2 regions of the Brucella sp. NBRC 12950 genome follow, and region 2 is predicted to be linked to the other one. Evidence: riboswitches for the same ligand, from Rfam matches in the RefSeq annotation. Region 2 holds a riboswitch; the other holds the start of a gene.

Region 1 (15,100 bases), on a different contig from region 2:
GTTTTCCAGAAATCGTGCCGTTTAATCGACGCGACTTGCCGGTCTACTCTGTTCTGGTGCCGCTCTATCGTGAACAAGCAGTTGTGGGGCAACTAATTGCTTCGCTGGAGAGGCTTAACTGGCCGCGCAGCAAACTCGATATCAAACTTGTCTGCGAGAGAGACGATTTTGATACCAACGGGGAAATCAGGGCGAGGGCTCTTCCATCAAATTATGAGCTGGTTCTCGTTCCAACAGGCGGTCCGCGCACCAAGCCGAAGGCGTTGAACTATGCGCTTCAATTTGCACGCGGCGAAATCATAGCCGTCTTTGATGCAGAGGATCGTCCTCATCCAGATCAGCTGCTTGAGGCATGGCAGGCGTTTCAGCGGGGTGGCGATCAGCTTGCTTGCGTTCAAGCGCCTTTGATTATCGGAAACTTCCGGCAAAACCTGCTCACGCGTATGTTTGCATTTGAATATGCCACACTGTTCCGTGGGTTGTTGCCATGGCTTGCTTCCCAAGGATTGGTTATCCCACTGGGCGGCACATCCAATCACTTCCGCCGTTCATGCCTTGACCAGGTTGGTGGGTGGGACGCCTATAATGTCACCGAGGATGCCGATCTTGGAATGCGGCTCGCTCGCTTTGGTTACGGTATCGATGTTATCACGCGGGGCACCGTCGAAGACGCGCCGGTTGACTACTCGGTCTGGCATAAGCAGCGCACGCGCTGGATCAAAGGCTGGATGCAGACATGGCTCGTTCATGGACGTAATCCATATGCCACTTGGCGCGAGCTTGGCTGGTGGCGCTTCGTCGTCAACCAGATTTACACCTTGGGTATAATCGGTTCGGCGCTTCTGCATCCATTCATGCTGGTGACCGTGCTGGTTCTTGCAGGGTTTATGCTGTTTGGCCCTCTCGATTCCCAAAACCTGTGGCTGTTGCGCATTGATATGATCAATATCATGCTAGCCTACCTAAGTTTCTATGTGCTCGGATCGAAAACCATGGAGCCGACGGAATTAGGCGGTTATGCCTATATTCTCGCCATCCCAGCCTATTGGGTCTTGATTTCAGTTTCGGCATGGCGAGCTCTGTGGCAGCTGGTGTGGAAGCCGCATCTCTGGGAGAAAACACCACACCAGCCAAGTACATTCTATTTGCCGGAATCGGATGCCGCCGGTGTTTTGGAAGCAAGAAACTCAGCGCCTCGTCCGATAATGGATTGATCTTCGGGGCCGATGGCTTCGAGATCACGCCCTTCATAAGGCAAACTCAGGAGAATGCGCCGGATTGCAGCCAATCTGGCGCGTCTCTTATCGTTGGATCGAATAATCGTCCATGGCGCGTAACCGCTATCTGTGCGCTCAAGCATGACATGCAGCGCTTTGGAATAGTCATCCCAGCGTGAAATGCCGGCAACATCCATCGGTGAGAATTTCCAGCTTTTCAGTGGGCTATGGCGGCGCTCATGGAAACGCTTGAGCTGCATTTCCTGTCCGATATCCAGCCAGAACTTGAACAGGTGGATACCTTCGGTGACGATCATCCGCTCGAAATCAGGCGTTTCCGTCAGAAACGTTTCAAGTTGCTCTGGCGTACAGAACTGCATGACGCGCTCAACACCTGCACGGTTATACCAGGAACGGTCGAAGGTGACGAATTCACCCGACGTGGGGAAGAGCTGTACGTAGCGCTGAAAATACCATTGACCGCGCTCGGTTTCAGTGGGCTTTGGCAAGGCGACATTGCGCGCAGTTCTGGGGTTCATGAACTGCCGGATGGTGAAGATTGTTCCACCTTTGCCAGCAGCATCCCGCCCTTCAAAGACGCTGATCACCCGTCCACCGGTGCTTTGCAGCCAGTATTGCATTTTGACGAGCTCGATTTGAAGCCGCTCCAGCGTTTCCTCATAATCCTTCGATTTCATTTTGTCTGGATAAGGGTACCCGCCAGATTGCAGAGCCTGGTCATCAATCCAGTCCGGAAGCTTGGGATCGTTGATGTCGAACTTGTGGGTGTCGCCTTCGATTTTGATCTTCAGAGGCTTGTCGCCGGATTTTGAATTGTCTTTTTCCGCTTTCTTTTTGTTAGCTGTCTTTGAACTGTCACCCACAGCAAGCTCCTTTGGTTTATATAAAGGCACGTTTACGCAGTGCCCGCCGAACCTAGTGCATGCCGTAGAAATTGGGAAACCCTCTTCGCGGGGACATCAGTTTACTGGGCTGATTTCTAATCCCGCTACGATCCGGTGACGACATGCGCAAGAACAAGGACTTAAAGCGCATCATTTGGAAATGATAAAATGCGATACGCTTTAATGCATGATATGGGCTGTTTATAAGCCGCGTAAAGGATCGTTGACCCGCTTTCGGGACAATTACATGCGTAAGGTAAATGGCTTGCGCGCTGTCTGAGTTGAGAGATTTGAGAATGAGTGAAAGCAGCAACCAACCTTCTCCCGGTTCCGAGCCAGAGGAAACCCTCTTTGCTCCGCTTCTCAGGGTCAAGGGTGTGCTTATTGCCAGCATGGTGTTGGTGGTTTGCATCATGGTGCTGGAGTTGCCCTTGTGGTTTCGCATCCTTTTGATGGTTCTGGTCGTCGTTGGCGCCATCTGGGTCGCAAGCGCCACGCGCGATGACCCTGTTGAAGAAAAGCTGCAGGATGAACATCCCGTCAATGAAATGGCTGGTGTTTCCGGTGAGCGGCTTGCCGATCTTCTGACCGATCCGATGATTGTCTTTGATCAGCGTGGAACTGTACTGTTCGCAAATGCTGCAGCGCTCAGTGCCTTCCAGTCACTTGAAAAAGATACAGGTCTTTATCTGCGGTTTCGTGCTCCGGAAATGCACGCACTTATTCAAGGCGTGATTGCTGACGGCGAGCCGCGCAGCATAGACTATTTCGAGCGTGTGCCGATTGACCGCTGGTATAAGGCGATGGTGAAGGCTCTAAGGGATGCATCGGGCAAACCGGAACTTTTCGTTCTTCTGTTCCGCGATCAAAGTGAAACACGTCGCATCGACCGTATGCGTTCGGACTTTATCGCTAATGCAAGCCACGAGTTGCGCACACCGCTTGCCTCACTGCTTGGGTTCATCGAGACGCTACAAGGCCCGGCACGCAATGATGCAGGCGCACGCGAGCGCTTTCTGGGTATCATGCAGAAACAAGCCGAGCGCATGTCGCGTCTGATTGACGATCTGCTTTCTCTCTCTCGTTTGGAAATGCGCGCGCATTTGGCTGTGAGCGAATGTGTGGATATGACCGCTGTGCTCAACCACGTAGCCGACACACTGACACCTCTCGCCGCGGGTCTTGATGTCGTCATTGAGCGGCACTTCCCGGATCATCCGGTGAACGTGACTGGCACCAGAGATGAACTTATCCAGGTTTTCCAGAACCTCGTTGAAAATGCCTGTAAGTATGGGCAGGGCGGCAAGCGTATCATTCTAAGGCTGGACGAAGAGAGCAGCGAAAATGCCTCGGAAGTCGTAGCTTCGGTGCAGGATTTTGGTCCGGGCATTGCTGCCGAGCATCTCCCGCGGCTGACCGAACGCTTTTACCGTATCGATGTCGAAACAAGCCGCGCTCAAAAGGGAACCGGTCTGGGGCTTGCCATCGTCAAGCACATCCTCGCTCGCCATCGTGCCCGCCTTGTTGTGCGCTCGCAGCTTGGCGAAGGTTCTACCTTTATGGTCCGTCTGCCCAAGCGGGCGTAGGCAGATCATCCATGCTTCTTATAGCATTTCCAGCAAAAGTGCGAAGCGGTTTTGCGTCGGATAATGCGTAAAAACAAATAGTTACAGCGGCTCCAACGATTCTTTCTTAACTGGAACCGCTGTAACGGACAGTTGGGAGCCGCCTTGAGGAGAGAGAGCAAAGAAAAAACCCCGGAGCGGAAACGCTGCTGGGGTTTAAATTTATTGGACGCTGGTAAGGAGATTAGCGCGCGCGACGACGTTCCGCCGTCGGCTGGAAAGCCAGCTTCGAATGATAGCTGCAATACGGGCTGGATTCACCGGATTCACTGCCGCAGAAGTGGAAATCTTCATTGAGCGGATCGCCGATCGGCCACTTGCAGGTGCGCTCGCTGAGCTGCAGAAGTGTCAGCTTACGGGAGATTGGAACAACGACATCTGACGCTGGGCGTACGACGCGTTCTGTTACGGCATCTGCAACATACTCCATCTGAAGCGCGGTTGCGCCGACGGTCTGCGTGACAGTTGCTGTGCGAATGGTTGTGGTCGCCTGTGGGCGGCTTGCACCATTGCTATGGGTGGTTGCTGCAGGACGCGGGGTCGCTGCAACGGTATTTACTTTTTTACTGCGTGGGGCTGCGGTCGTGGTCTTACCACGACCCGAAAGCTTCAGGCGGTGCACTTTGCCGATCACTGCATTGCGGCTGACGCCGCCAAGCTGCGCTGCGATCTGGCTTGCACTCAAGCCTTCGTTCCATAATTTCTTTAGCAGTTCGACGCGCTCATCTGTCCAGTTCATCGCCCTGGGCTCCAATCAGTTTTCGTTATCCGGAATCCACCAGCGTCCCCGGATTGCTCCAGGCACAAACACTATATCTATCCGGGTGACTAGGTCCGCCGTACGAAATGTAGTTTTTTACTTTAAATAGAAACTACAATACCGAACGACTCCATGACAAGGGATAGCCTTGCCAGGCGGATTCCATTTTTATGGTTTTCCCCAACTTGGGTGCTAAAGACGGTTTTTCTGAGTCAGCTACGCGTATTTCGCGGGTGCATTTCAGAGGGATTTCCCGTCGGGGAAGACATCTGGCGTCTATATATCGACCCGATCTGCAAAATGCCACCCCTGCAACTGCATAGGTGCCATCTTAATCCCGTTCTTTATAATGTGAGCTTCCTGCATGAACTCATGCATAAAGATGCATGATTATCCGGGTGGGCTTTGATTGACATTTTTTTTTCGAGCGCCAATATACGCGCGGGATTAAATATTGCCGCCCTGAGGGCGGTTTTTTATTTCCGCCGGGAGGACCATGCAAAGACATGTGATCCCCGAACCCGCCAGTGAACGATTGCGTTCATGTGCGGGACATCAACACAATGGGAAACGCTGCCTGACCGGCCCTAGCCGGAGGCGCTGCATTTAAAAGGCTAATGGAGGCCTGACTGCAATGACCGACGTTACGACTGTGCAACCGCTCTACGACACTTACAATCGTGCGGCTCTGCGCTTCGAGCGAGGTGAGGGCATCTGGCTTATTACCGAAGGCGGCGACCGTTATCTCGATTTCGCAGCTGGCATCGCGGTTAACTCGCTGGGCCACTCCCATCCGCATCTGGTTAATACGCTTAAAGAGCAGGCTGACAAGCTCTGGCACCTGTCGAACCTCTATGAAGTTCCTGGTCAGGAAAAGCTTGGCAAGCGTCTCGTAGATGCGACTTTTGCGGACAAAGTATTCTTCACCAATTCCGGTGCTGAAGCGCTGGAATGCGCGATCAAGACCGCGCGCCGCTATCATTATGTAAACGGCAATCCTGAGCGCTTCCGCGTCATCACCTTTGAAGGTGCATTCCACGGCCGTACGCTGGCAACGATCGCTGCTGGCGGTCAGGCTAAGTATCTCGAAGGTTTCGGCCCGAAGGTCGAGGGCTTCGATCAGGTTCCATTCGGCGATGAAGCGGCGCTGCGTGCCGCAATCACCGAAGAAACTGCAGCAATTCTGCTTGAGCCTGTGCAGGGCGAGGGCGGTCTGCGCGGCTTCCCTGAAGAATTCATGCGTCTTCTGCGCAAGATCTGCGACGACAAGGGTCTTCTTCTGATCCTTGACGAAGTGCAGACCGGCGTTGGCCGTACCGGCAAGCTTTTTGCCCATGAGTGGTCGGGCATCACGCCAGACATCATGGCAGTCGCAAAGGGTATCGGCGGTGGCTTCCCAATGGGCGCTTGCCTTGCAACAGCAGAAGCTGCCAAGGGCATGGTGGCTGGCGTTCACGGCACGACCTACGGCGGCAACCCGCTTGCTATGGCTGTTGGCAATGCCGTGCTTGATGTCGTGCTTGCTGACGGCTTCCTTGAAAACGTGCAGGAAACTGCGCTGACCATGAAGCAGGGCCTTGCCTCGATCATCGATCGTTTTCCGAACGTCATTTCGGAAGTACGCGGTCGCGGCCTGTTGATGGGCATCAAGTGCGTGGTTCCTAACGTGAACCTTATTCAGGCTCTGCGTGATGAGCATCTGCTCAGCGTTGGCGCTGGCGACAATGTCGTTCGTATCCTGCCTCCGCTGGTTACGACGCCTGAAGAGGCCCGTGAAGCACTGGCACGCATTGAAGCGGCCGTTGAACGGCTTTCCGTCGCAAATCCGATCAGCAAGACGGCATAAAATCATGGCGAACAACGGTATCAAGCACTTCATCGATTTATCGACAGTTCCATCATCGGAACTGCGTGTCATCATGGAAGACGCCAAGGCCCGCAAAGCACGTCTGAAGGCTGGCGAGATCGAAAAGCCTTTCGCCGGCAAGGTTCTGGCGATGATTTTCGAAAAGCCGTCCACCCGTACCCGCGTATCGTTTGACGTCGGTATGCGTCAGCTCGGCGGTGAGACGATCATGCTCACGGGGTCGGAAATGCAGCTCGGTCGCAGCGAGACAATTGCGGACACCGCCAAGGTGCTTTCGCGCTATGTTGACGCGATCATGATCCGCACGACATCGCATGATCGTATGCTGGAATTGGCTGAATACGCGACTGTTCCAGTGATTAATGCACTGACCGACGACACACACCCTTGTCAGATCATGGCTGACGTTCTTACATATGAGGAACATCGCGGCTCGATCAAAGGCAAGACCTTTGCCTGGATGGGGGACGGTAACAACGTCCTGCATTCGCTTGTGGAAGCTGCGGCGCGTTTTGATTTCAACGTCAATATCGCAACGCCGGAAGGCAGCGAGCCGAAGCAGCAATATATTGATTGGGCAAAGGCAAACGGCGCGAAAATCCTGTCCACAGTAGACCCGGACAAGGCAGTGAACGGTGCAGATTGCATCGTCACAGACACCTGGGTTTCGATGGGGCAGGAAGATCACGCTCGCGGCCATAATGTTTTCATGCCCTATCAGGTCAATGCGCATCTGATGGCTAAAGCTGACCCGAAGGCACTTTTCATGCACTGCCTGCCCGCACATCGCGGCGAGGAAGTGACCGACGAAGTGATCGACGGCCCGCAATCGGTCGTATTCGATGAAGCTGAAAACAGGCTCCACGCCCAGAAGGCCATTCTGGCATGGTGCCTGCAAGGAGCATAATTTGGCTGACAAGACCAGCATTGAGCATAACGAAGAAGAAGTCGTTCAGATCGACCTGAATAACTTCGACTTCGCGGGCGATGACGCCGTTGTGCCCTTCCAGGTGGAAGGGCTCGACGTGCGCGGTCGCGCCGTTCAGTTGGGTGCAAGCATTGACGCTATTCTCAAGCGTCATAACTATCCGGAAACAGTTGCACGCCTGCTGGCAGAAGCGACTGTGCTCACGGTTCTGCTTGGCACGTCTCTGAAATTCGAAGGCAAGTTCATCTTCCAGACCCAGTCCGACGGACCTGTGGACATGCTGGTCGTGGATTTCCGTACACCGCGTTCGGTGCGTGCTTACGCGCGTTTTGATGCCGAGCGCGTCGCGGAAGCGGTGAGCGCAGGCAAGACACGTCCGGAAGAACTGCTTGGCCGTGGCACGCTTGCTTTTACGGTTGACCAGGGTTCCCACACGCAGCGCTATCAGGGCATTGTGGCTCTCGATGGATCTACGCTGGAAGAGATCGCACGCACCTACTTCCGTCAGTCTGAGCAGATTGCAACCGATATGAAGCTAAGCGTTGCAAAGCTCGTTGAGCGCGGCAGCGACGGCAAACTCGTCGAACGTTGGCGCGCCGGTGGCTTGATGATCCAGTTCTTGCCGGAATCCGAAATTCGTTCACGCATGCCGGACCTTCCGGGTGGCGATGGCGACGAAAACACAGTTGTTCTCGACCTTGAAGACGACGGCTGGGATGAAGCGCGCTCGCTGGTCGGCACGATTGAAAGTTCGGAACTGACCGACCCACAGGTTGGCTCGGAGCGTCTGCTTTATCGTCTGTTCCATGAGCGTGGCGTTCGCATCTATGAGGCGATCCGGGTTGTCGATGATTGCGCTTGTTCTCGCGAAAAGATCGAAGGCGTCTTTTCAAATTTCTCGGCTGAAGAAATTCTGGATAGCGTCGAGGATGGCAAGATTTCGGTTACGTGCGAATTCTGCTCCAAAACCTATGAGTTTGATCCTGCACAGTTTGCGAAATAAATAAGCGCATCCCAAAAAGCGCGACGCAGTTTTCGGGATAAGCGACAATAAAAAAAGGCGCTTCAAAAGAAGCGCTTTTTTAGTTCAGCGTGCGGCGGGCTTCTGGAATATCCAGCGAGAAAGCCGGAATATCGACTTCAAAGGCATTCCCGTCGGAAGCTTGCATTTGATATCGCCCAACCATGACGCCGGATGTCGTGCTCAAGGGGCAGCCTGAAGAGTATTGATAAGAGTCGCCGGGATTAAGCGTCGGCTGTTCGCCGATAACGCCTGCGCCCTGTACTTCTTCAATATGGCCATTGCCGTCTGTGATCTGCCAGTAACGCGAGCGCAACTGTACAGTCTGAGATGAATTGTTGGCGATTGTGATCCGGTAGCCCCAGACATAGCGGTTGTCTTCTGGCTCGGACTGGTCTTCGAGATAAAACGGTTCAGCCGTTACTTCGATACCCCGCGTTACCGCTTTGTACATACGCACCCGCCTTTGAATCGCATCAAGTCTACTTGTCTCACCTATCGCTAAAGTTGCGCGGGAGGTCAACGAGTTGATGCCGACAAATGCAGCGCAATTGCCGAAATGTTCCGGCAATTGCGTCGTTTATGCATCGTTTTGCGGTCGAAAGCTGCAAAATTAGACGATTTTTGTTATCGAGCGGCAGCTAGCGCTTCCAGCACATCCTCAACCAGATCATCCTGATCCTCGAGACCGACGGAGATACGCAACATACCGTCAGAAATACCGAGTTCCGCGCGGGCTTCGTCTGTGAGGCTCTGATGCGTGGTCGTGGCGGGATGAGTGATGATGCTCTTTGCGTCGCCCAGATTGTTGGAAATGCTGAAGACCTGCAGCGCATTTTCAAACTTGAACGCAGCTTCCTTGCCGCCTTCGAGTTCCAGCGCGATCAGCGTCGAGCCGCCGGTCATCTGCTTGGCGATGATGTCGGCCTGTGGGTGGTCAGCGCGGCCCGGATAAATGACCTGTTTCACACCTGCCTGACCGGCGAGCGCATCGGCAACGGCTGCAGCCGACTGCGTCTGCTGACGCACGCGAACACCGAGCGTTTCGAGGCCTTTGAGCATGATCCATGCATTAAATGGGCTCATACCCGGGCCGGTATGACGGAAGTAAGGCTGGAGAACTTCTTCAGTCCACTCCTGATCGGAAAGAATGATCCCGCCAAGACAACGGCCCTGACCATCAATATGCTTGGTGGTCGAATAGACGACAATATGCGCGCCGAGTTCCAGCGGCTTCTGGTAAAGTGGCGTTGCAAACACGTTGTCAACGATCAGCTTTGCGCCGATTTCATTGGCAATGTCTGCGACAGCAGCAATGTCGATCACTTCGAGCGTCGGGTTCGACGGGCTTTCGAGCAACATCACTTTGGTGTTCGGATGAACAGCTGCTTTCCAGTTTTCGATCTTCGAGCCGTCGATAATTGAGAACTCAACGCCATAGCGCGGCAGCAGCGTTTCAATAATGTAACGCGACGATCCAAAGACGGCGCGTGCGCAGATGACGTGTTCTCCAGCCTGTACCTGACAGAGAATGGAGGCGGCGACCGCCGCCATACCGGAGGTGAAGGCGCGCGCATCTTCGGCACCTTCAAGCGCACACATGCGCTTTTCAAACATTTCTGTGGTTGGGTTGGCATAACGCGAATAGATGAAACCCGGGTCTTCGCCTGTGAATCGCGCTTCAGCGGCTTCTGCCGTCGGGTAAAGAAAGCCCTGCGTCAGATAGAGGGCTTCGGACAACTCTGCAAAGCCCGAACGCAGCGATCCTGCATGAACGAGCTGAGTTGCCGGGCGTAACTTACGGGTAGTCTTATTCGTCATTTTTTTCCAACCTGTCGAAAGCTGGTCGGCCGGGGCCTGGAAATGCCTCGGCGGCCAATAAAAAACCGGCCTCGCGAACACGCAAAAGGCCGGTAACGAACCGCGGCCTTATTTTAGCGAATTCTTTAACGTGGCTGCAAGCCGGCCGGCCAAATCACCACGGAACACTTTTTCCTTATGCCTCTTGGGCAGGGTCGTCAATGCTTGGAAGGTCAGTTTTCAGGAAAAGAGCTGCCGGTGAAAGGTGCTTGGCCTCTGATTCCTGCGGAAAACCCCGAAACCAAGGGCTTTGAGGGTTGGCATCGGTGCTTAGAGCGGTCAATGGTCTTAGACCAATTTTAAGTAATTCACGGAGTTCAGTGGTATGACACAGAGGGAAGCAGGAATTCTGGCAGATGCGGATATTGCCGCGCTGTTTGAAAGCGGTTTGCTCAAATCTGCGCGTCCATTGGATGCCGATCAGATTCAGCCTGCAAGTCTCGACCTGCGATTGGGTGTGAAAGCCTATCGTGTGCGCGCATCCTTCATGCCCGGTCCGGGAACGCCGGTTATAGACAAGCTGGAACGTCTCAAGCTTCACGAGATCGATTTGACCGCAGGCGCGGTGCTTGAAACCGGCTGCGTCTATATCGTGCCATTGCTTGAAAGCTTGTCGCTTTCGCCGGAATTGTCTGCTTCCGCTAACCCGAAAAGCTCGACGGGCCGCCTTGATATTTTCACCCGCGTTATCGCCGATGGTGCGCAGGAGTTCGACAAGGTGCCTGCTGGCTATAATGGCCCGCTTTATCTCGAAGTCAGCCCACGAACTTTCCCGATTGTTGCACGCACCGGCTCGCGCCTGTCGCAAATCCGTTTTCGTCAGGGACGTGCCCAGCTGACTGAAGCAGAACTTGCAACATTGCATCAGAACGAAACGTTGGTGGCTGCAGAACAGCCAAATATCTCTGGTGGCGGCATCGCGCTGTCAGTTGATCTGTCGGGTGATAAAGACAAGCTGATCGGCTATCGCGGAAAGCATCACACAGCTGTTGTCGATGTCGATAAGCGAGCTGCCAATGACGTTCTCGACTTCTGGGAGCCGATCTATGATCGTGGGTCGCGTGAACTGGTGCTCGACCCGGATGAATTCTATATCCTCGTTTCGCGCGAAGCGGTGCATGTGCCGCCGCTTTTCGCAGCGGAAATGACGCCTTTCGACCCGCTGGTCGGTGAATTCCGTGTGCATTATGCAGGCTTCTTTGATCCGGGCTTCGGTCACACCGCTGCTGGTGGAACGGGAAGCCGTGCGGTTCTGGAAGTGCGCAGTCATGAAGTCCCGTTCATTCTCGAACATGGCCAGATTGTCGGCCGTCTTGTTTATGAGCATATGTTGAATCGCCCGAAGGCGCTCTATGGCATCGATTTGGGATCGAACTATCAGGCGCAGCAACTTAAGCTCTCCAAGCATTTCAGGTGATTGCGTTCTTCCTGATCCCGTTCGTATAAAGTGGGATGTGGTGGAGGACTGCTTAGGTGAGAAATGGGAAGGATGAGGTTCGGGAAATCATGACGGATGTGCCATCGCGCCGTCTGTCCGTGGGCATCGTTGCGTTGCCCGGTTTTACGCTGACGGCCCTCAGCCTGTTTCTCGACCCATTTCGCCTTGCAGCCGATGATCGTGATAAAAGCCGCCAGATCCGGTGTGCCTGGAAAATCTGCACATTGTCGGGCGATCCGGTTACATCCAGTTCCGGTATGGTGATTGAACCGACAGCACCCATCGGTGAGCTGGATGAGTGCGATTATGTGGCAGTTGTCGGCGGTTTGCTTGCGCAGTACCGCCCGCGTCAACAGGCTTTGATTGACCTTATCAAACGCGCCGATAAGCGCGGCAAGACCGTTGTGGGCCTTTGCACAGCGGCCTTTCTGCTGGCTGAGGGCGGCTTGCTTGATGACCGAAACTGTTGTGTCAGCTGGTTCCATCGTGATGATTTTCTCGATCTTTTCGATGGCCATACCGCTGATACGACAAGCCTTTTTCATCGCAGCGGACGGCACTATACCTGTGCGGGTGGCCTGGGCGCGGCATCACTTTCCCTTTCAATCATCCAGAATGAAATCTCCGAGGAGTTGGCACGTAAAAGCGCGTCCATTCTGATGATCCCTTATGAACTGGTGCGTTCTGAACAGCCGGCGTTGAGTTTCAATGGTGTGCGTTCACCGATGATCCGTAAGGCGATCCGCATTTTTGAGGAAACGCTGGAAGAGCCAGTTCCGATGATCGATGTTGCGCGCAAGCTCGGCATTTCGGTGCGTCAGATGGAGCGCGGTTTTCGTATGGCGGTGGGGCGCACGGCTTTTGAGGTGCGTGAAGAATTGCGCGTTAAAAAGGCGCGGGAGCTGCTGTCTGAAACCGGGCTATCGTTGCTGGAAGTGGCAGTCGCCAGCGGCTTTACGGATACGCGTAGCATGAACCGCTCGTTTGTGCGCCAGAAGCAGAAGCCGCCACGCGATTATCGCAAAGAACGCTGAATTTATGAGCTTACTTGCGAATCCTGCGCCGACGACCTATTTTCCGCGGCGAAACTGCCACTTTGGCAGGCGACCAAATGCTGGAGATTTGCATGTCTGATGGTGTGAACCGTTTTCTTGGCGATACGCCTGCACGCGTGCTGATCAAGCTTGTGCTGATCTCGCTGGTGGTTGGCGTGGTGATGAGCGCGTTCCATTGGACGCCTTACGATATCCTCTATGGCATCCGTGATTTTGTTCTGCGCCTTTGGAATATGGGCTTCTCTGCCATTGCAGGTTTTGCCGATTATCTCATCCTCGGTGCAGCCGTCGTCATTCCTGCCTTTATTTTGCTCCGTATCCTGAGCTACCGGAAATAATCAGAGCATTTCCTGCGAAAGTGCGAAGCGGTTTTGCGTAGGATAATGCGTAGTAAAAAGCCTTTCGGAAGCGGGAAATGCAAGACAACGACACTTTTAACCTTACCCGGCGTGGGTTTCTGATCCTCGCCGGTGGCGCTCTGGCTTTCGCGGCTTTGCCCGCGGGTTTTGCAAACGCTGCAGCAGACGTTGACCCGACCGAGCTCTTCAATCAGATCCGCAAGTCCAACGGTCTGCCGCTTATGTCAACCAACGGCAAGCTTGAGCAGGCAGCGCTTTATCAGGCACGTCGTATGGCGAGCCATGGCAAGATCGGCCACTCGGTCGGCTGGGGCAATGGGTTTGTTTCGCGGCTCAAACAGGCTGGTATTCGCGGTCCCGCTGCAGAAAATGTTGCCGCTGGACAGCCAAACACACAGGCCGTTTTCGATGCCTGGATGAAATCACCAGGGCATCGCAAGAATATGCTTGATCCGACCTTCGAGCATTATGGCCTTGCATGGGCGACGCCTGAAAACAATCCGCGTCGCCTATACTGGGCGATGATGCTCGGCCTCTGAATATTGTTGAACGCGCTCCTGACATAAGGCTGTCAGGGCTGCGACAATACGGTGGCCGAATTCACTGTCGTTTTGAATGATTCCAGAATAGAGCTTACCGATATTGCGACCGATATTCGAGGAAAGCCAGGGATCAGATGCTGCACGATCAGAGCATTGTTTCCAGACCATTTGAAGTGACCCATCGCATGGTGATGATGATCGCCGTGCCGATGACACTCGCCGCCGTCACTACGCCCTTGCTTGGGCTGGTGGATATGGGTGTGGTCGGTCAGATGGGGCAGGCCGAATTGATTGGTGGCCTTGCCATAGGCGCACTGGTTTTCGATTTTCTGCTGACCATGTTCAGCTTTCTGCGGTCCGGAACCACCGGGCTTGTCGCACAGGCGATGGGGGCAGGCGACAAGGCAGAAGAACAGGCAATCTTCTGGCGGGCTATCATTATAGCGATCGCTGCTGGCTTGCTGATGATCCTGAGCCTGCCGCTCGTGCTAACCGTTGCGTCTGATTTCATTCACCCGACACCTGCCACTCAGGAAGCGATGGTGACTTATGTGTCAATCCGGATGCTTTCGGCACCGGTGGCGCTTATTAATTATTCCGTACTGGGTCTGCTGCTCGGACGGGGGCAGGGTATTCTGGGCCTCAGCCTTCAGGTGCTAATTAACGGTATCAATATTATTCTCTGCATTGTGCTCGGGCTGGAACTTGGCTGGGGTGTGGCCGGTGTTGCATGGGCCACGGTTACGGGCGAAACTGTTGCGGCAATCATTGGCCTCACGCTTGTTGCGCGCCACTTCAATCGCACGACAGGACGCAGGCCTGATTGGGCCCGCATCTTTCAGAAAGAAGGCCTTGTGCGGATGGTTGCGCTTAACCGCGACATCATGATCCGCTCCATTCTGCTTTTGACAGCCTTTGCATTCTTCACCCGCGCGGGTTCAGAGCTCGGTCCGGTGACGCTGGCGGCAAACGCGGTTTTGATGAATTTCTTCCTCGTCTGCGGTTTCTTTCTCGATGGTATGGCCGCCGCAGTGGAACAGATCGTAGGCCGCTCGGTCGGTGCGCGCTATAGCCCGGCATTTGTTCGCGGTGCGAAACTCACCTTCGTTTGGGGGCTGGTCATGGCCAGCTTGATTGCATTCACTTTGCTGGTGTTTGGTGATGCGATTATCGACCTTCTGTCGAAGGCTTCCGATGTGCGTGATGAGGCGATCAAATATCTGCCATGGGCGGCATTAACCGGGCTCACCGGCCTGCTCGCATTCCATATGGACGGCGTTTACATCGGCGCAACATGGTCGCGCGATATGCGCAACATGATGTTCTTCTCGCTGATATTCTTTTTGGCTGTGCTTTATGCAGTAAAGCCCGTGATGGGAAATCACGGGCTTTGGCTGGCAATCAATCTGTTCCTATCGATCCGCGGCATCACGCTTCTGGCGTTGCTGCCACGGAGGTATAGAACGGAGTTTTTTAAAGCATGACCCCGAAAAGTGGGAACCAGTTTTCGGGGGGCATGCTCA
Region 2 (15,100 bases):
ATAATTTGAAGGGTGCGTTCACAGATTATCCGTTCTGGCTGCGTGCTGTGGCGCAACATCCATCCAAGGTCTATCCGGGGCGTCGCTGGGTTTTCTGGCAGTATTCTGGCTCAGGCTTGTCGCAGGGCGTAAACGGCAAGATTGATCTCAATGTCTTTCACGGAAGTGAAGACCAGTGGCACCAGTGGATCGGACGCTTCGCAAGCTAATCTGCGAGTGTAAAAATCGAGAGAGCGCTGATCTGATAAATTAGATTAGCGCTCTAATATTCTGTTTTATAGCGATTTATTAATTCTCGTAGGTTCAATCAGACTTGCCAATCTTTGACAGATCATATGGCGTCGATTGATACATCTCATTGATCCAGTTACCGAAAAGTAGATGTGCATGGCCTCGCCAGCAGTTCTGTGGCTTGCGGCTTGCATCGTTGTTCGGGAAATAGTTGGCTGGCACGGGTGTATCTGGTTGCAGCTGGATATCACGGAAATATTCATCAGCAAGCGACGTTGTATCGTATTCAACGTGATTGAACATATGAAGCGCTCGGTGCTTTGGGTCTTCCAGCAAGCAAAGGCCACTTTCAGGGCTATCGACGAGAACCTTCAGATCGCTATCCGCTGGGATGTCGTCTTTTCGTACTTCTGTCCAGCGGGAAACGGGAATTGCAAAGTCGTCTGAAAACCCGCGGAGGTAAGGCGATGCTGGAGCGAGGTTTTGCTGGCTGTAAACGCCTGACGCTTTAGCGGGTAGATCATATTTGCTCATGTTATGGAAATGATGTACGGCCGCTTGCGCTGCCCAGCAGATATTGAGCGACCGATGAACATGGGTCTGCGTCCAATCGAAGACACGCTGCATTTCGTCCCAATATGTCACGTCTTCAAACGCCATACGCTCGACTGGTGCACCGGTGATCACAAAGCCGTCGAAACGTTCGTCCCGCACCTCTTCCCAAGGTCGATAGAAAGAAAGCATGTGATCTGCAGGTGTATGACGCGCTACGTGATTGGTAATGCGAACAAGCGTCAATTCCAGCTGCAACGGAGTTGAACCCAGAAGACGCGCAATCTGCGTCTCCGTGGTGACCTTATTTGGCATGAGATTGAGAAGGCCGATTTTCAACGGCCTGATATCCTGACGAACAGCATCTGCCTCACGCATGACCATAACGCCTTCTGCTTCGAGGACACTGGTTGCGGGCAGATCGTCAGGAATTTTAATAGGCATGTCGCGTCAGTCCTTCGTTATGTCAGAGCAGACGCGTGTGGCTTGATCCGTATATTTGCCGGTTGGCCACATCCTTCCATTTTAGGAAGTACCACCTTGCCCGGAAAGGCAGGTTGGCGTTGGGCGTCGCCCCAACTCTTGATGTGGTGCTACTTCTACTCAAACTCCGGCATCCTGGCAATAGTCTTTGAATGCATGTAACTCGGCTGTGATGGAATTTTATTCTAACAATTTAACGCGCAAAGTTGCTGCGGTTTAAAGTGCGTCCTCAAGACGAAAAGAACGGTCTTTTGCATCCGTGGAACAAGCCTTCGCATTACGCGTTTTTCTTTTATCCGCCTGTATGGTAAACTGTTGGTAAAGGGAGGGAGAAATGAGCAACATTATATTTTGGATGGCGCTTGTCATTCTGCCGGTTCTGGCCGGAACTGCTTTCGCTTACCTTCGTCACATGCATCATGGTGATGATTTTTAAGCGGTAATTCAGATTGCGCCTGAAAACTTCGGATCTCGGAACATTGGTGCGATTGGATCAAATTCTTGCTCTAGGCGTCTGTTTAATGCGCATCTTTGTCTGAAAACCGTTTAACAGTTTTCGGATGCGGGTTAATGAAGCTGCTCACTATCTGTCTTGACGAAATAGATTGATATCAACATTACTAAGCAATGCCAGATAGTCGCGCTGTTCCATTTGAAACCACGCTTCTTGTGCGTGATTCCTGTCTTTGTTTGCATGTTCAGCGTGCAGCACGTGCGCTTGCCCGCTATTTTGATGAGGAACTCCGCTCTTCTGGTCTCAACAATGGCCAGTTTTCGCTTCTGATGGCATTAAACCGCCCTAGCCCGCCGCCTATGAAGCCGGTGGCGGAACTATTGGCTATGGATCAAACTACCCTCACCGCAGCATTGAAGCCTTTGCAGCGCAATGGCTGGGTGGAGATTATCATAAATCCCGACGATCGCCGCCAACGCCTTCTTTTGCTTACCTCTGAAGGACAAACGGTTCTCGCATCAGCTGTTCCTATTTGGACATCAGCCCATGCGAAACTCGAAAGCACATTCGATGACAATAATCTTGAAGTATTTCGTCAAGAATTAATGTCACTTTGCCGTTAGGCTCTTTACCATCTGCCTGATAACGTTAGTTTGCGAAGTGCAACTATCGTACGAAAAGCGTGACTCGGGTTCACGCCAACCTTAGGTGGTATAACTTCAATGAACGGACCGGATACCCCCCATATCCTCGTCGTTGGTGCAGGCTTCGGAGGCCTGCAATTAATTCATGATCTTAAAGGTGCGAATGTTCGCATAACCCTTGTCGATCAACGCAATCATCATCTTTTTCAGCCGCTGCTTTATCAAGTTGCTACAACGATCCTTGCTACGTCGGAAATTGCCTGGCCGATTCGCCATCTTTTCCGTGATCGTAAGGAAGTGACGACATTGCTTGGCACTGTCGTGGGCGTCGATGCATCCGCAAAACAGGTGCGGCTAGAAGACGGCACGAAGATTGACTATGACACGCTCGTCTTGGCCACCGGCGCACGGCACGCCTATTTCGGCAATGATCAATGGGAAAAGCTGGCACCCGGTCTTAAAGCGCTGGAGGACGCTACGACCATTCGCCGCCGCTTGCTTCTGGCTTTCGAACGCGCAGAGCGCGAAACAGATCCGGAGAGACGGCAGGCACTGCTTACTTTCTCGGTAGTTGGTGGGGGACCAACTGGCGTTGAGCTGGCAGGCATTATCGCAGAGCTGGCCAAGCAGACAATGTGGCCTGAGTTCCGCAATATAGATACGCGTGAGGCGCGTGTGCTGCTTGTGGAGGCAGGGCCACGCATTTTGGCTGCATTTCCAGAAGACCTATCGACTTACGCTCAAAATGCTCTTCAGAAGATCGGCGTAGAAGTGCGCCTCGGCATACCAGTCAAGGAGATCACCGAAGATGGCGTCACCGTTGGCGAAGAGTTTATTCCCTGCAAAACAGCTATCTGGGCTGCAGGTGTCGCTGCATCGCCTGCAGCTTCATGGCTTGGAGCGGAAAGCGATCGAGCGGGCCGCGTTCGCGTGCTTTCCGATCTTACGGTGCCGGGGCACGAGAATATCTTTGCGATTGGCGATACAGCCTTGGTTGAGGGACCTGACGGAAAGCCCGTCCCGGGTATTGCGCCCGCCGCAAAACAGCAAGGCGCTTATATTGCAAAGGTTGTTCGCAGTCGCGTTTCGGGTAGTATTGCTCCAGCGCCGTTTCGTTACCGCCATCAGGGCAATCTTGCGACTATTGGTCGAGGTGCTGCCGTGGTTGATATGGGGCGGATCAGGCTTAAAGGCACAATTGCCTGGTGGGTATGGGGCATCGCCCATATCTTCTTCCTGATCGGCACGCGTAGTCGCGCAGCGGTTGCCTGGAGTTGGCTCTGGACATTTATATCCGGGCAGCACAGTGCGCGCCTCATCACTCAGGGCAGGGCTGCCGAACATAACAAATAAACAAAACGGCCCGCCAAAAGCGGGCCGTTCCGGTTGCCTGAGAAAGTAGATCAGCCCAGTTATTCCGCCGGTTCGAGAACCGGTGTGCCCTGAACGTCGAGCACATCGCCCTTCATCGCTGCAGCCAGCATGTCGGTGTCGAGTTCGTTTTCCCAACGCGCAACAACGATGGTTGCAACGGCATTGCCGACGAGATTGGTCAATGCACGGCATTCCGACATGAAGCGATCAATGCCAAGGATCAACGCCATACCTGCGACTGGTACTGCCGGAACAACCGAAAGAGTTGCAGCAAGCGTGATGAAGCCTGCGCCTGTGATACCAGCGGCGCCCTTCGAGCTAAGCATTGCTACGAGAAGCAGCAGGATCTGATCACTAAGCGAAAGCGGGATATCCGTTGCCTGTGCGATGAACAGTGCGGCAAGCGTCATATAGATATTCGTGCCATCAAGGTTGAACGAATAGCCAGTTGGAATGACAAGGCCCACGACCGAGCGCTTACAGCCCGCTTTTTCCATCTTGTCCATAAGGCTCGGCAAAGCAGCTTCTGACGATGAAGTGCCAAGCACAAGCAGGAGCTCTTCTTTAATGTAGCGAATGAGCGCCACGATTGAGAAGCCGTTATAGCGTGCGACCGCGCCAAGCACGAACAGAACAAATAGCAGAGCTGTGATGTAGAACGTCGCGATCAGCAAGGCCAGATTGGCAATCGAGCCGATACCATATTTGCCGATAGTGAAAGCCATGGCACCGAAGGCACCAATCGGAGCCGCCTTCATCAGGATCGAAACCAGCTTGAAGACAGGTGCTGTGAGCATTTGTAGGAAGTCGGTGACTGGCTTGCCTTTATCGCCAACCATGGCGAGCGAAATACCAAACAGGACCGAGAAGAAAAGAACCTGAAGGATATCGCCAGACGCGAAGGCTCCAACGATGGTGGTTGGGATTATGTTGCTCAGAAAGCCGGTAATCGTCTGTTCATGAGCTTTTTCGGCGTAGTTTGCAACCGCCTTCGGATCGAGCGAGGAAGGATCGATGTGCATTCCGGCGCCCGGCTGCACAACATTGGCAACGATGAGGCCAATGATCAAAGCGAGCGTCGAAAACGCGAGGAAATAGATCATGGCTTTACCGGCCACGCGTCCCACCTTCTTCATGTCAGTCATGCCAGCGATACCGGTCGCGACGGTCAGGAAAATTACCGGCGCAATGATCATCTTCACCAGCTTGATGAAAGCGTCACCTAACGGCTTTAGCTGCGTGCCAAGCTCTGGGTAAAAATGGCCGAGAAGAATACCGGCAGCAATGGCTACCAGAACCTGCACGTAGAGGTGTTTATATAAAGGAATTGGACGGCGTGGCTCGGCCACAGCGCCTGACTGTACGGAAATCATGATGTCCTCCATTCGGCTCAGTCCGGATCTCATCCGGCCTCCCGAGCCATTCGCCTGTCGTTCAACAGCTTCCGCTGCTGTTGACAAAATGATCTGCAAGCTGCGTGCCAGTTCCCGCCTTTGGATTTAAGTGTCTGAAAAAATTATATATTAGCAATTAATTGGGACGAATTTCTGCTTAATTGTGCGAATTATCGCACATATTGCTTTTCATGCAGTGTGAAATAATGCACAATTGACGCCATGAAAGAAGCGTCTGTTTCTACAATTGAAGCAAATCCGCCTCCCACCAATAACCGCCGGACATGGTGGGTATTTGGCGCATTTTGTGCAGTTGTTTTTGCACTCGCTTTCTGGATTGTGGGCGATGCTGCGCGTGATCGCGCATTGCTTTCACTGGGTGAGCAGACCCGGATCGATGCAAATCTGAATACGGCCCTCCTGCGAACCGTTCTTGAGAAACAACGAGCGCTGCCTCTGGTTCTTTCCAAAGACAAAGAGCTTGCCGACGCGCTTGCAATGCCGAGTGCTGTGGCCATCGATCAGCTCAACCGAAAGCTAGAGGCGCTTGCTGAAGGCACACAAGCAGCGGTGATCTATCTTGTTGGTCTTCATGGCTATGCAATCTCCGCTAGTAACTGGCGCGAGCCGGACAGCTTTGTCGGTAATGATTATAAGTTCAGGCCTTATTTCAACGACGCTTTGAAGAACACGAATGCCGAATATTTTGCGCTTGGTAATGTCAGCTTGCGGCCTGGCCTTTATATTTCGCGTCGTGTGGATGGGCCAAATGGGCCACTTGGTGTTGTTGTGGTGAAACTGTCGTTCGATCAGCTGGAAAGCGATTGGAATGAAACTGGCCGCCCGACTTTCGTTACAGATAATCGAAGTATAGTGCTGATCACCACCATCCCCTCATGGCGGTTTATGACCATTGGTGAGCTTCGGTCTCAAATAGTTGAAACCATTCGCAACAGTCTACAGTTTGGTGACGCGCCTCTTAAACCTCTGCCGCTTTCGCTAAAGCCTGTGGCGGGAGACGATATGGTGCTAGTTGATGCTATTCTGCCGGGGTCGGCAAGGAGCACAGATTTTCTGGCAATCCGCTCGCACGTTCCAAGCACACCTTGGCTAATGTATAGCCTCGCGCCGATCAGGCAGCCTGTAGACGCGGCAATACGTGAGGCACGCCTTATCGCTTTCATTATTTTGGCGAGTATTGCTACTCTGGCCGGTATTCTGCTACGCCGCCGCCAGCGTGTTGTTGCACGTATTGCCGATGCGCAACGCCGACAAATTGAACTCGAACAACGTGTAGCGGAGCGAACGCTTGATCTCATTGCAGCGCGCGACCGACTGGAGTCCGAGATAAACGAGCACCATAAAACCGAAGGCATGTTGCAAGGCGTACAGCAGGATCTGGTACATGCAAACCGCTTGGCGATTATGGGACAAGTTGCTGCTGGCGTTGCACATGAAATCAACCAGCCCGTCGCGACAATCCGCGCTTATGCCGATAATGCACGGACGTTTCTTGATCGCAAACGACTGGATGATGCGGCGGAAAACCTTTCGGAAATCGCCGCTCTTACCGAACGTATTGGTACGATCACCGGTGATCTTCGCGCCTTTGCACGTAAAGGACATCGTGCTTCAGAACGAGTGCCGCTAGCTCAGGTGATTTCAGGGGCAATTGTCCTTTTGCGCAGTCGCTTTTCAGGAAGTATGGATCAGCTAGATATCGAGCTTCCCGCGCCAGATCTTTGTGTTTTCGGTCATTCGATCAGACTTGAGCAGGTTCTCATAAATCTGTTTCAGAATGCGCTGGAAGCAGTTGAAAACAAAGGAGATGATGGACGCATAGAAGTCCGAACAAAAGCTCTTTCGGAGAGTGTTTTACTCACGGTTTCTGATAATGGTCCGGGCATTCCGCAGCATATTCTCGATAATCTATTCACGCCATTCAATACATCCAAGGAAAGAGGCCTTGGGCTTGGACTGGTGATCGCCAAGGAAATTCTAACCGATTATGGTAGCAAGATTTCAGTAAAAAGCAGTGCGAATGGCACTCTATTCCGTGTGGAATTTAAGAAAGCATGATGAATATTCCGGTCATACTCGTCGATGACGACAAAGCATTACGCCGAGCAACCAGACAAACATTGGAGCTGGCGGGTTATGAAGTGCTGGATTTTGGCAGCGCCAGCGAGGCGCTAAATGCAATCAACTCCTCATTCGAAGGTGTGATCGTTACAGATGTGCGTATGCCGCAGATCGACGGCTTGGAGCTTTTTGCCCGAATCCGCGAAATCGACGCCGATTTACCGGTCATCTTGATTACTGGTCATGGCGACATTCCAATGGCCGTCCGGGCCATTCAGAATGGTGCCTACGACTTTATCGCCAAGCCTTTTGCAACCGACAGACTGGTTCATAGTGTGTTGCGTGCGGGTGAGCGCCGAAAACTTGTTCTGGAAAATCGCAGCCTACGCCATTTGGCGGATGAAGCACAGAACGACATGCCACTGATCGGCCAGACGCCAGCAATTGAAAATCTGCGCCGCACGATCCGAGATATCGCTGATACGGATGTCGATGTGCTCATTGCAGGAGAAACCGGCAGCGGCAAAGAAGTCGTCGCTCAGTTACTGCATGATTGGGGCCGCAGAAAAAAAGGAAACTTCGTTGCGCTTAATTGCGGTGCTCTACCTGAAACCGTCATTGAAAGCGAGCTGTTCGGTCATGAGGCAGGAGCTTTCACTGGAGCGCAGAAAAAGCGCGTCGGGCGCATCGAACACGCGAGTGGCGGTACTCTCTTTCTTGATGAAATCGAAAGTATGCCTGCGGCAACTCAGGTGAAACTTCTGCGGGTTCTGGAAATGCGTGAGATCACGCCTCTTGGTACCAATGAAGTCCGTCCGGTCAATCTTCGTGTTGTAGCGGCTGCAAAGATCGATCTCGGCGATCCTCAGCAACGGGGTGATTTTCGCGAAGACCTTTATTATCGGCTGAACGTGGTTACGCTGACGATTCCACCACTACGGGAAAGGCGTGAAGATATTCCCCTGCTCTTCTCACATTTTTTGGCGCGCGCAGCTCGACGTTTTAATCGGGACATTCCAGTTCTCGATGCCGCTACACATCGCCATCTGATGGAACACAACTGGCCTGGCAATGTTCGAGAACTCGTGCATTTTGCCGAGCGATTTTCTCTTGGTGTTATGACACCTGTGAAGACAGTTCCTGTTCTGGACGATCAAGCTACGCTGCCAAAACGGCTTGAGCGTTACGAAGCTTCACTGATCCGTGAAACCCTCGCAGAGCATAAAGGCGATGTTCAGCAGACACTGGAATCTCTCGGTATTCCGCGCAAAACATTCTATGACAAAATGCAACGACACGGGATAAACCGTGCAGACTACAAGTCCGAAGCTTGAATATTTAGCTGATTATCTCGGTGCGGCAATCAAATGTCCTGTCGACGCATGCCGCATGACATCCATCGGAATGCCGTAAATCTCTTCGAGCTGTTCTGGCACCATAATACCGGTTGGCGTCGACTGCGCGATAAGACGACCGCTATGCAGCGCAAACACTGCGTCACAGAAACGGGAAGCCATGTTGACGTCGTGAAGGACAACAAACACACTTAGTTTTTTGTCGTGCGATAGTTTCTGCACAAGTGAAAGCACTTCAATCTGATGCGCGATATCCAAAGCTGATGTTGGTTCGTCGAGCAACAGGCATTCGGCATCTTGTGCAACCAGCATGGCAAGCCATACGCGCTGCCGTTCGCCCCCTGAAAGCGTATCGACCATACGGTCGGCGAAAGGTGCGATTCCTGTGAGATCGATGGCTTCTTCAACCTTTTGGCGGTCAACGGTTCCGAAGCGACCAAGAGCGCCATGCCATGGGTATCGACCAAGCGCTACCAACTCTTTTACTAGCATGCCGGATGCCGAAGCTGTTTGCTGAGGCAGATAGGCGAGCTTGCGAGCAAACTCACGGTCGCCCCACTCATTCAATGGCTTGCCTGCAAAGCGCACCATCCCGCCTGATGCCGGATGCTGTCGCGCCAGAATTTTCAGCAAGGTGGACTTGCCCGATCCGTTATGACCAATGAGCGCTGTTAGGCTTGCCGCTTGGATCGACATTGTCAGGGGCTGCAGCAAAGTGCGCCCTGGTACAGCGAAGCTGACATTCTCAAGTTCAAACAATGCGGACGTCATCAATTTATCCCGTTTTCGGATAGCAGCTCTGCATTTAAGCAGCATTTCGCCGGTTGATAGCAAAACCTGACGAAGATATACATATTAAAATTGCTTAATCAGGAAAATGCTATTGGGCTTCCATCCGCATATGACAAGCCGCATTGAGGACGTCCGTTTGCTGGACGATCTTCATTATCGTGTCTGGAATGGCGCGATTGCAGATGTGTGGACGGTCGAATGTGGTCCTGGAGCGCGGGGTGAGTATGTCTCGCAGGCACCGCGGCTTTTTCTGGTGCTTGAAAGTCGTGGGGAACTTGCGATCCGGCCTGAGCAAAATGATCGCACAATCGTGCAAAACACCGAACAGCCACGACTTTGCTATATTCCGGCAGGAATGACGATCTGGAGCCGTGTCACGCGACCCGGAAAACTACGACATCTCGACCTGCATCTGGATACGACTGTCCTTCAACAACGACTTGGAGGTGCGCTAAGTAAAAGTAATTTGGAGCGTCCTCGTCTCCTCTTCTCAAACTCAAAGATTCAGCAGATCGGATCCTTGTTGGCGGATGAATGCCTTTCACCCGAACCGCTTCACGATCTTTATGGTGAAGGTCTTATCAACGCGCTTGTCAGCGAATTGTTCGATGTCCGCCGGGATGTTCCATCGCGAAGTAGCAAACTGTCACCATGGCAGTTGCGCCGCGTTACAGATTTCATCGAAGATAATTATCACCGGATCATCCGTCTTCAGGAGCTCGCATCGCTGGCTGAGCTTTCAGAATCTTATTTCTGCAGCGCATTCAAAGCTTCGACCGGAATCTCCCCTCATGCATGGCAAATGAAGCGACGTATTGAGCGTGCGCAGGGGTTTCTTTTGCAGCCCCGTGCATCATTGCCGCATATTGCCATGATTACCGGGTTTTCGGATCAGGCGCATTTTACGCGCGTATTCAAGAAGTTGACAGGGACTACGCCTGCAGCCTGGCTGCGTTTGCAGGCCTGATAGAGGCCCAGTATATTAGCGAAATATCATTCAATTAGGCGTAATAACGATCAATCTTCACGCCATATCCTGATGTAAACACTCATATTAATTTGCTGCGTCGAACGATCGGCGCAATTATAGTGCCAGCAGCTTCTTGCGATCAGAAAAGCCATTCGTTTGAAGCAAGCACTCTCCAGATTATTTGAGGGGCTGATTACATGACGAGATCAATGAAGCTGACGCTTAAGGTGCTGCTTGCCAGCGGAACGGCTCTAGCCGTTTTGCCAATTTCGCTGATGCCTGCTGCGGCACAGGACGCCAACACTTCAATCCGTCTTGATACGGTGGTCGTACAGACTGGCGACGGTAAGCCTTCCGATGGAACTGCACCTGTTCAGGGCTTTGTTCCCCAAGCTACAACAACAGGCTCCAAAGATAGTGTTGCGATTGAAAAGATCCCGCAGTCTGTTGCAGTTGTTGGTCGTGACCAGATGAATGCGACAGGCGCACAGAAAATCGATGAAGCGCTGCGTTATACCGCTGGGGTCATGGGGCAGCCGTTTGGCGTCGATAACGATACAAACTGGATATATATTCGCGGCTTTGAAGCAACCCAGTACGGCACCTATCTCGATGGTTTGCAGAACTTCAGCTATGGCTTCGGTGGCTTCCTGATCGATGACTTCGGACTTGAGCGTATTGAAGTTCTACGGGGGGCTTCTTCGGCGCTTTATGGCGGCTCCAACCCCGGCGGTATCGTCAACTATATCAGCAAACGTCCTGATGGCGAGCGCACGCGTTATCTTGAGGCTGGCATTAACAGCTACGGCAATGGCTACCTTGGCTTCGATATCGGCGATAAGGCAACAGATACCGTTAATTACCGTATTAACGGCAAGATTCAGGGCGGCGACAACTACACGGATTATTCCAAGGAATTCCGGGGCGTCATTTCGCCGAGTATTCAATACAAGCCGGATGAATCGACCAGCCTTACTATTTTGGCGAGCTATAGCCATCTTGATCTGACACATGATGGCGGTGGCTTCCTACCCTATTATGGCACCGTTGTTCCAACCGAATTCGGTAAGATTTCGCGCAAGACCAATCTGACAGAGCCGGGCCTGGATGATTATAACCGCGAGCAGGTGCAAATCGGTTATGAGTTCGAACACCAGTTCGACAATGATTGGACTGTTCGCCAGAATGTTCGTTACGGCTATGCGCATGTGAAGGAACATAGCCTTTACGCATTCGGATATGATGGTTTCCTTGCGCAACCTACGCCTGGAAATCCATATGTGTCACGCATCAATTTCAAGCACGATACGACAATCAATACATTTCAGGCAGACAACCAGCTCGAAGGCACAGTTATAACTGGCGCCTTGACTCACAATCTTCTATTTGGTGCTGAGTATCGTTATTTTGGTATCGACCAGATGCAGCAGTCTGGTGATGGCACGCTAATCAACCCCTTTGATCCGGTATATGGCGCTACGCAGCCTACGATGCGCGATCCATATATCGATCAGGATCTGAGCCGGAACCAGTTTGGTATCTATGCACAGGATCGTATGGAATTTGGCGACGGCTGGATCGTTACGCTGAATGGTCGTTATGATTATGTGACGACAAACGCGAAGGGCTTGCCGCACTACAAGGACCATAATGATCGCTTCTCAGGTCGCGCAGGTATTGGCTACGAGTTTGAAAATGGTCTCACGCCCTATGTGAGCGTCTCATCATTCTTCAACCCGGTGCTGGATGAGCTATATCGAATTGGCGATGCCCCGAACATCGTCATTACGCCAGCCAAACCTGAAACCGGTATTCAGTACGAAGTCGGCGTAAAATATCGCCCCGAACTTTTCGACGGTCTCATCACTGCATCATTCTTTGATCTCACCAAAGAAAATGTCGTGACCGGCCCATTCGGTAACAAGAGCCAGCTGGGACGCGTAAACTCCCGGGGCTTTGAGTTCGAGGTACAGGCCAATATCAATGAATCATGGAGGCTGACGGGAGCGTTGACGGCTTATGATCTGACAGTGAAAGACGACGACGACACATCGCTCATCGGCAAGCGCCCATATCTTCTGCCAGAACAGCAGGCCTCCGTATTCGTGGAATATAAAGTTCCGGAAGGCGTACTTGAAGGCGTCAAGCTTGGAGGCGGTATTCGCTATGTCGGCTCTTCTTATGCCGATGCCCAGAACACGCTTAAGGTGCCTGCCGTGACTTTGGCCGACCTGAAGCTCGGCTATGAAAAGGACAATTGGGGCATTGATCTCAACGTCACAAATCTTTTCGACAAAGACTATGTAGCTGGCTGCCAGGGCGTTTATGTTTGTGGCTATGGCGAAGGCCGTAAGGCTTTGCTCAAAGTCCATACCAAGTGGTAAAGGTCGGATAAGCCCCAAAAAGGTTGAGCTTTATATATATTAGCGCCCACTATTTATTCATCGTGGGCGCTATTTATTTGCGCTTTTATAAATAGATAAGCTTCTTTTCTAATAAAATAATTCAGGATTGCTCCATTAGAAAGTCACGTAATACGACCGCCTGATTGTGCTCGACATCTTTCGCACCAAAAAGCAAAGTGAGGCGTGCACCAGAGGCTTTTGTGAGGGCTTCTTGAATTTCCGCTTGATTGGCTTTCAGCTCGTCGCGATATTTTTCCTGAAACTCAGGCCACTTGGCAATATCATGGTCGAACCACTTTCGAAGCTCTGTTGAAGGGGCCAAGTCTTTGGCCCAAAGATCAATTGCAGCTTTTTCTTTTGTCATCCCGCGTGGCCAAACGCGATCGGCCAAAATCCGAAAACCATCATTCGGCTGCGGTTCGTCATAAATACGTTTGATCTCGATATCGGGCATGGCTTGTTTCAAGACTGGTTGGTGAGGAAACAATAGGTCTATTCACGTCGAGAGCAAGCCCCCGATGACTGTAACGGATCAAAGTCCAAGCTTTATCCAGCCGCGGAAAGAATTCCATCGCTAGTAGAACCCGCCTGTACCGCATGAAGACGCTTGTAACGACCATTCTTAACCGACAACAGTTCCGAATGACTGCCCTGCTCTACGATCTGGCCGCCTTCGACAACCATGATACGATCAGCATTGACGATAGTCGCCAGGCGGTGTGCGATCACAAGCGTTGTACGGCCCACTGAAAGCTCTGAAAGCGATTGCTGAATTGCACGTTCAGTTTCTGTATCCAACGCGGAAGTTGCCTCATCAAGGATCAGGATTGGTGGATTGCGCAGGAAAATACGCGCAATTGCCAAACGCTGCTTTTGTCCTCCAGAGAGCTTGACGCCGCGCTCGCCAATGACCGTATCGTAGCCATCAGGCATAGCTGCAATTACAGCGTCGAGACGTGCGCGACGAGCGGCATCGGCAACTTCTTCATCCGTCGCATCAAGGCGACCATAGGCGATATTCTCGCGGATTGTACCTGCAAACAGGAAAACATCCTGGCTTACAATGCCTATATTGGAGCGCAGCGACTTCAGCGTCATGTCGCGAATGTCAATGCCATCGACGAGAACGGCACCGCCTGTCACTTCATAAAATCGCGGCAGCAGTGAACATATCGTCGTCTTGCCTGCCCCAGAGGAGCCAACAAAAGCAATGGTTTCACCTGCGTTGATGCTCATGTTCAGACCATCAAAAATCGGGCGTTCGGAATTATAGCCAAACTTCACATCGCGATATTCGATGTCGCCTTTGAGGCGCGCAACCGATTTTGCTGTCGGACGATCAGCAATATCCGGGCGGGTATCGAGAAACTGGATGTATCGCTGAAAGCCCGCAATACCTTTCGGATAGGTTTCAATGACCGAGTTGATCTTGTCGATCGGGCGAAAGAACACGTTGACCAGCAGAAGGAAACCAACAAAACCGCCAGCCGTTAGATCGCCTTGCACAACAAACCATGCACCCGCCAGCATAACCACAACCTGAACGAAGCGCATTGATAGATAAGACAATGACATTGAAGCAGCCATGATCTTATAGGCAGCGAGCTTAGTCTTCTGATAGTTTTCATTGCTTTCAGCAAACAGCTTGCGTTCATGGTCTTCGTTCGTGAAGGCTTGAACCACACGAATGCCACCGACATTCTCTTCGATACGGGCATTGAAGTCACCAACACGACGATAGAGAGCGTGCCACGTTGCGGTCATCCGTCCGCCATAACGGAGCGTCACATAAGCGCAAAGCGGTACGATCACAGCTGTTATAAGTGCAAGTGGAACATGAACCCACATCATCAGGCAAAACGCGCCGATGAGCGTCATTATAGCGATAAAGAGATCTTCCGGTCCGTGATGGGCGACCTCCCCAATTTCTTCGAGATCCTTTGTCAGTCTCGCAACCAAGTGTCCGGTTTTTTGATTGTCGAAGAACCCAAATGAAAGCTTCTGCAGGTGGTCGAATGCCTTGCGACGCATCTCGGTTTCGATTTTGATGCCGAGCATGTGACCCCAATAGGTCACAATGACTTGCAGAATGGCATTAAAGACATAAATCGCAAGCAGCCCAACTGCAGCCAGAGCAATAATGCCGAGCTGGCCAGTGGGCAGAAGCCTATCGATGAACAGAGTTACGGCAATTGGAAAGGCCAGTTCCAAAAGACCAGCTGCCACGGCGCTCGAAAAATCCAGCATGAACAACCCGCGATGCGGGCGGTAATATGTGCCGAAGCGCTTCAACAAATCCGCCATGGCATGGCTCCTTCCATTCACAATTAGTAGGGTGCCTAGCGCATTCCTATCGTGAGTGGA

What was found. Region 2 has a riboswitch for S-adenosylmethionine ahead of QSJ70_RS05250 (homoserine O-succinyltransferase). Riboswitches for the same ligand answer to the same signal wherever they lie in the genome.
Region 1: linked by a shared signal. The riboswitch ahead of QSJ70_RS15150 (O-succinylhomoserine sulfhydrylase) and the one ahead of QSJ70_RS05250 (homoserine O-succinyltransferase) in region 2 are both predicted to bind S-adenosylmethionine.

Annotation. Positions count from the first base shown of each region.
Region 1 is NZ_BSQC01000008.1:188,062-203,161, forward strand. It holds gene QSJ70_RS15110 (glycosyltransferase family 2 protein) at 1-1,214, shown strand, start outside; gene ppk2 (polyphosphate kinase 2) at 1,142-2,101, opposite strand; gene QSJ70_RS15120 (ATP-binding protein) at 2,419-3,708, shown strand; gene QSJ70_RS15125 (GcrA family cell cycle regulator) at 3,932-4,486, opposite strand; gene QSJ70_RS15130 (aspartate aminotransferase family protein) at 5,142-6,353, shown strand; gene argF (ornithine carbamoyltransferase) at 6,358-7,281, shown strand; gene QSJ70_RS15140 (Hsp33 family molecular chaperone) at 7,283-8,305, shown strand; gene apaG (Co2+/Mg2+ efflux facilitator ApaG/CorD) at 8,385-8,777, opposite strand; gene QSJ70_RS15150 (O-succinylhomoserine sulfhydrylase) at 8,951-10,144, opposite strand; SAM riboswitch at 10,235-10,315, opposite strand; gene QSJ70_RS15155 (2'-deoxycytidine 5'-triphosphate deaminase) at 10,509-11,600, shown strand; gene QSJ70_RS15160 (GlxA family transcriptional regulator) at 11,690-12,655, shown strand; gene QSJ70_RS15165 (DUF6460 domain-containing protein) at 12,748-13,014, shown strand; gene QSJ70_RS15170 (CAP domain-containing protein) at 13,092-13,574, shown strand; gene QSJ70_RS15175 (MATE family efflux transporter) at 13,712-15,061, shown strand.
Region 2 is NZ_BSQC01000002.1:485,672-500,771, reverse strand. It holds gene QSJ70_RS05255 (GH25 family lysozyme) at 1-209, shown strand, start outside; gene QSJ70_RS05250 (homoserine O-succinyltransferase) at 304-1,227, opposite strand; SAM-I-IV-variant riboswitch at 1,269-1,377, opposite strand; gene QSJ70_RS05245 (MarR family winged helix-turn-helix transcriptional regulator) at 1,894-2,343, shown strand; gene QSJ70_RS05240 (NAD(P)/FAD-dependent oxidoreductase) at 2,443-3,717, shown strand; gene QSJ70_RS05235 (dicarboxylate/amino acid:cation symporter) at 3,777-5,111, opposite strand; gene QSJ70_RS05230 (sensor histidine kinase) at 5,355-7,211, shown strand; gene QSJ70_RS05225 (sigma-54-dependent transcriptional regulator) at 7,208-8,548, shown strand; gene QSJ70_RS05220 (ATP-binding cassette domain-containing protein) at 8,561-9,340, opposite strand; gene QSJ70_RS05215 (helix-turn-helix transcriptional regulator) at 9,453-10,328, shown strand; gene QSJ70_RS05210 (TonB-dependent siderophore receptor) at 10,529-12,715, shown strand; gene QSJ70_RS05205 (DUF488 domain-containing protein) at 12,837-13,190, opposite strand; gene QSJ70_RS05200 (ABC transporter ATP-binding protein) at 13,283-15,040, opposite strand.